Regions from separate parts of the Kosakonia radicincitans DSM 16656 genome, predicted to be linked through region 1. Evidence: predicted binding sites of a transcription regulator. Region 1 holds the regulator's gene; the other holds the start of a gene.
What was found. Region 1 encodes PhoB, which activates phosphate uptake and scavenging genes when phosphate is short. Its sites were predicted from a motif close to CTGTCATAAAACTGNCNNAT; they were not measured.

Region 1 (3,154 bases):
CGTACAAAATAGGTTTTATCGCGGGGAATCAGCAGGAAATGCGGCCTGTTTTTACAGGCCGCTGGAAAGATAAGCTGACAGGAGCGTCAGGCAGCAGGAGTTTTGGCAACCAGACGTTCCGGCAGAATAAAGCTAAAACTCGTCCCTTTGCCGGGCGTACTCGCAATATCAAGGCGGCTTTCGTGATGGTTGAGAGCATGTTTAACAATCGCCAGCCCAAGCCCGCTCCCGCCGGTTTGCCGGGAACGGGCCTTATCGACGCGGTAAAAACGCTCGGTCAGACGCGGAATATGTTCGGCGGCAATGCCCGGACCATTATCCTCAACGCTGAATTCCGCCCCTTGCGGCACATGCTGCCAGCGCACAATAATGTGCGTTCCGGCGGGCGTATGATTCACCGCGTTATACACCAGGTTGGAGATGGCGCTGCGCAATTGCTCCTCATTACCGAGCACTTTTAAGGCGTTATCGACCTCAAACTCCAGGTTGTGCTTTTTTTGGCTGAGCGTCTGCGCTTCCCGTTCAACCAGGCGCAGCATCATCGGCACATCGATGGTTTCATTTGGCGGCAGCGTCGGCGCCGCTTCAATCTTCGACAGCGTCAGCAGCTGGCGCACCAGCCCTTCCATCCGCGATGTTTGCTCACGCATGGTATGCAGCGCTTTTTCGCGCGGCGCGCCTTCCAGCGCCTGCTCCTGCATCATCTCCAGGTAACCTTGCAGCACCGTCAACGGCGTGCGCAATTCATGGCTGACGTTAGCGAAAAAGTTACGCCGCGCGCCTTCCAGTTGGTGCATCTGCGTAACATCGCGCGCCACCAGCAGCAGTTGCTGCTCGCTGTAAGGCATCACGCGGATCTCCAGATGGCGCCCGCTGTTCAGCACCAGATTCAGTGGCCGGGTAAATTCTTGTTTTTTAAGATACTGCGTGAATTCAGGGTAGCGCAGCAGGTTCAGGATGTTCTGCCCGTTATCATCCGGCCAGCGCAGCCCCAGCAGCTGTTGTGCCAGGCCGTTACACCAGAAAATAGACCCTTCTTCGGTGGTGAGGATCACCGCATCCGGCAGAGATTCCGCACCGCTGCGAAAGCGTTTGATGAGATTACCCAGCTCGCGCCGCCGCTTTTTATTACGCATCTGCATCTGGTGCAGCCCGTATAACAGCGGCTCCCAGCTTCCCGTGCCGGGCGGTGGAGTCATACTTTTATCGACCCACAACCACCAGGAGAGGCGCAGTAAATTCCAGAAATGCCAGATCAGCAGCCCGGTTACCGCGGCAAATAAAAACCAGGGCAGGTAACCGAAAATCGCGCCGAGTATAAAAGCAGGTAGACAACAAAGGAGGAGCTCCAGCACCAGCCTTTTCCATGACAGCCGTTCCAGCACGCGTCACACTCCTGTCAAATTTCAGAAACGGGTCGAAAAACGATATCCCGTGCCGCGCACTGTTTGCACCATACGATCGTGACCGCTGTGTTCCAGCGCTTTGCGCAGGCGACGAATATGGACATCAACCGTTCTGTCTTCGACGTAAACATTGGTTCCCCAGACATGGTTCAGCAGTTGTTCACGACTGTACACGCGTTCCGGGTGGGTCATAAAGAAGTGTAAGAGTTTAAACTCCGTCGGCCCCATATCCAGCGGATTTTCGCCGGTCATCACGCGATGCGAAGAGGGATCGAGGCTAAGTCCCTGCATTTCAATCACTTCTTCCACCGCCATCGGCGAAATACGGCGCATAACCGCTTTAATACGGGCAACCAGCTCTTTCGGTGAGAAGGGCTTGGTAATGTAATCGTCCGCACCGGTTTCCAGACCGCGTACACGATCTTCCTCTTCGCCACGCGCCGTCAGCATCATCACCGGAATATCGCGGGTCATGGCCTCGCGTTTCAGGTGCTTAATAAACTGAATACCGGAACCGCCAGGCAACATCCAGTCCAGTAAAACCAAGTCTGGCCAGGGTTCGTTAAGTTGGTTCACCGCACTGTCATAATCTTCAGCTTCTACCGGTTGAAAACCATTTTGCTCGAGCACAAAGCACACCATTTCACGGATCGGTGCTTCATCTTCAACGACCAGAATTCGTCTCGCCATAATTCGCCCTGTTTTCTCGTATAAGTCGTCAGTTTGTATAGCGGCGCCATTATGCGTCAGTTTTATGACAGATTTATGAATAACATGACCACCAGATGACCCTGCCCGCAGCATTATGACAGCGCGAATATTCACGCAGTTAATGTCTCTAACACCCTGAATGTTATAATCGCGTTTATCCATTTTCGCCACGGAATCGCTATGCGCATTATTCACACTTCAGACTGGCATTTGGGTCAGAACTTTTACAGCAAAAGCCGCGCTGCAGAACATGACGCCTTTCTCGACTGGCTGCTGAATGCCGCAGAGCAGCACCAGGTGGACGCCATTATTGTTGCAGGTGATATCTTTGATACCGGTTCTCCGCCCAGTTATGCCCGCGAGTTATATAACCGCTTTGTGGTGAAACTCCAGCAAACCGGCTGCCAGTTAGTGGTGCTGGCGGGCAACCATGATTCCGTGGCAACGCTGAACGAATCAAAAGAGATCCTCGCTTACCTGAAAACCACCGTGGTCGCCAGTGCCGGCGCCGCACCATTCTGGCTCAATCGCCGTGATGGCACGCCCGGCGCCGTTTTCTGTCCGGTACCGTTTTTACGCCCGCGTGACATGGTCATCAGCCAGGCCGGATTATCAGGGCAGGAAAAACAGCAACATCTGCTGGCGGCTATTACCGATTACTACCAGAAGCAGTATGACGCCGCCTGCATTCTGCGCGGCGAGCAGGCGCTGCCGATTATCGCCAGCGGCCATTTGACCACCGTCGGTGCCAGCAAAAGTGACGCCGTACGTGACATCTATATCGGCACCCTGGATGCCTTCCCGGCGGAGAATTTCCCGCCAGCCGACTATATTGCGCTTGGACATATTCACCGCGCGCAGAAAATTGGCGGCCTGCAGCATATTCGCTACTGCGGTTCACCGATCCCACTGAGTTTTGATGAAACCGGAAAGCGTAAAAGCGTCAATCTGGTCACGTTCAGCGATGGCAAGCTGGCGGAAGTTACCGCGCTCGACATTCCGGCCACGCAGCCGCTGGCCGTAATCAAGGGTGATTT
Region 2 (3,154 bases), 2.2 Mb from region 1:
CTGAGAAATTACCATTCATTACCAGGGGATGAATTTATTGACGATGCAGATTCCGCTGAAAAATTGTACATCCTGATCGCACATCACGTTAAGCATTTGAGTCCAGAGCAGCAGGCAGCCTACCAGCACGACAATCAGGATCAGCCACTTATATTTTCTCACTCCACTCTCCAGTACATTGTCAGGTGTAACCAGGTTAGCATGGCAACATTAAACCGCGACTAACTGTATCTCTATTCGCGATTTTTCGGAATGCATGACTTGTTTCAGTCAGTGAATCAGGTAGCTTTAAGATATGATTTAGTGTGAAGCAAGGAGCTGATATGCGAACACTTATTCGCGCCGTTATCGTTGTTGCGCTGCTGTGGATTGGGCTTCTGCTGAGCGGTTATGGTGTGCTGATTAGCAGTCACGAAAATGCTGGTGGGCTGGGATTACAATGTAAATATGTAACAGCGCGTGGCACCAGTACCGCACAATATGTACATTCAGACAATGGTTTTTTCGGGCTGGCAAATTGCCCTCTGATACGTAAAAGCGACACCGTTATCGACAACGGCTAGCATCGGGACAAAAAAACCGCCATGTCGGCGGTTTTTTTCTTTCGTTTGTCAGAACGGATACTGGTTATAACCCATCTGTTCTGAAATTTTGCGTGCAGCCTGATGAAGCATGGCCACATATTCATGCAGGCGCTCTTCAGAGAAACGCAGCGTCGGGAAAGAGATACTCAGACCGGCAATAACCACGCCAAAACGGTCGAAAACCGGTACGCCAATGCAGCGCAGGCCTTCTTCCTGTTCCTCATTATCTTCGCCGTAGCCTTGTTCACGCACAACATCCAGCATCGGCAGGAGATCTTCGGTGCTGGTAATCGTACGATCGGTGCTGCGCTTATATTCAACCCCTTCAAGGATCTGCTTAACCTCTTCACGATCGCGCCATGCCAGCAGCACTTTACCGATAGCGGTACTGTACAGCGGGTTGCGGCGACCAATGCGAGAGTACATGCGCAAGTTATACATCGAATCAATTTTATGGATGTAAACAATGCTGTCCTCATCAAGTGCGCCGAGGTGGATGGTCTCTTTCGTCAGACGAGAGAGCTCACGCATCTGGATATCCGCACTGCGGATCAGATCCACGTTTTGCAAAGCACGTGCGCCAAGCTCGAACAGCTTAAGCGTCAGGGAATATTTTTCAGATTCCCCTTCCTGCGCAACATAGCCTAATGATTTCATTGTTTGCAAAAAGCGATAGACGGTGCTTTTCGACATCATGACACGCTGCGACAGCTCGGTGATGCCGATTTCACGCTCTTCGCCGAGCGCCTGCAGAATGCCAAATACCTTCAATACTGAAGAGACAGAATCTGGCTGCTTGTCCAAATCTGCGATAGCCATTAATCACCTCATCGCGTGTGTTTTATAAAATTCAGAATCGGTTTTTATTATAAATTCGTCGCTCAGTCGCCGCAATGCACGTTTGTCAACTTCGTTACAATTCTGCGACATAAAGCCCGTTACAAATCTGCGACATAAAGCCGGAATGCAGATGATAGAATCATTATACAAATAACTGTGTGACATTAACCCTGAAATTTTTATGGATAAATCACCTCTGGACGGGCTCCCCGTTCCACTGCGCTACGGCGCAGTGTTGACCATTGTTATTGGTATTGCTATGGCAGTGCTTGATGGGGCTATTGCTAACGTCGCGTTGCCAACCATTGCACGCGATCTCAACGCTTCACCCGCAAGTTCTATCTGGATTGTTAACGCTTACCAGATTGCGATCGTGGTCTCCCTGCTCACACTCTCTTTTCTCGGCGACATGTTTGGTTACCGTCGGGTTTATCAGTGTGGCCTGGTACTGTTCACTCTCACTTCCCTGCTCTGCGCACTCTCTGACTCATTACTGACATTAACACTGGCGCGTGTGGCGCAAGGGTTTGGCGGTGCGGCGCTGATGAGCGTGAATACTGCGCTCATTCGTCTCATCTACCCGCACCGTAGCCTCGGGCGCGGTATGGGGATCAACTCTTTTGTGGTGGCGGTTTCATCGGCGGCGGGGCCGACAATCGCCGCCGCCATTCTCTCCGTGGCTTCCTGGCAGTGGTTATTCCTGATTAACGTACCGCTCGGCATTATTGCTTTACTGCTGGCAATTAAATTTTTACCACCGAATGCAGCTCGCACTTCAAAGCCCAAATTCGATCTGCCAAGCGCTGTAATGAATGCATTAACATTTGGCTTATTGATTACCGCGCTGAGCAGTTTTGCTCAGGGGCAATCAACCACACTCGTGGCGGCCGAGATTGTAGCATTGCTGATCATCGGCGGGTTCTTTGTACGCCGACAACTGCGGCTGCCAGTGCCACTTCTGCCAGTCGACTTACTGCGCATTCCACTTTTTTCGCTCTCTATCGGCACGTCAGTCTGCTCGTTCTGCGCGCAAATGCTGGCGCTGGTGTCCCTGCCCTTCTTTTTGCAAACCGTACTTGGGCGTAGTGAAGTAGAAACAGGCCTGTTGCTGACGCCATGGCCGCTGGCAACGATGGTTATGGCGCCGCTGGCCGGTTACCTGATTGAGCGCGTGCATGCCGGGTTACTGGGTGCTTTAGGGCTGGTGATGATGGCATGCGGGCTTTTCGCACTTGCGCTTCTCCCGGGATCACCGGCAGATATCGATATCATCTGGCGTATGGCGCTGTGTGGTGCCGGTTTTGGTTTGTTCCAGTCGCCAAACAACCACACAATTATCACCGCTGCGCCGCGTCAGCGCAGCGGTGGCGCTAGTGGGATGCTCGGTACGGCACGGTTGCTGGGACAAAGCTCCGGTGCCGCGCTGGTGGCATTAATGTTCAACATGTTTAACACCCACGGCACGCATGTTTCATTGTTGCTGGCAGGGACGCTGGCTACCGTAGCGGCCATCATCAGCGGACTGCGGATCTCACAGCCGAAAGCAGAGTAATCAATCATCATCTCCCCAGGGGTTTAGGGATGATAAAAAAAGCGCGCCAGTTGGCGCGCTTTGTAGTTCCTGCCGCTGCGTTATTTCAGATACTCACCAGAACGCAGCGCTTCAATACGTTTGTCCAGCGGTGGGTGCGTCATGAACAGCTCGCTCAGCGATTTAGATTTACCGTTGA

Region 2: kdgR (DNA-binding transcriptional regulator KdgR) is a predicted target of PhoB. The motif match lies at 1,520-1,539, and genes of this name have one in related genera.

The regions. Positions count from the first base shown of each region.
Region 1 is NZ_CP018016.1:4,393,509-4,396,662, forward strand. Features, by position in the region: gene phoR (phosphate regulon sensor histidine kinase PhoR) at 87-1,385, opposite strand; gene phoB (phosphate response regulator transcription factor PhoB) at 1,407-2,096, opposite strand; gene sbcD (exonuclease subunit SbcD) at 2,298-3,154, shown strand, end outside.
Region 2 is NZ_CP018016.1:2,233,668-2,236,821, reverse strand. Features, by position in the region: gene mgrB (PhoP/PhoQ regulatory lipoprotein MgrB) at 19-162, opposite strand; gene Y71_RS10940 (YobH family protein) at 324-563, shown strand; gene kdgR (DNA-binding transcriptional regulator KdgR) at 612-1,403, opposite strand; gene Y71_RS10930 (MFS transporter) at 1,606-2,976, shown strand; gene htpX (protease HtpX) at 3,057-3,154, opposite strand, start outside.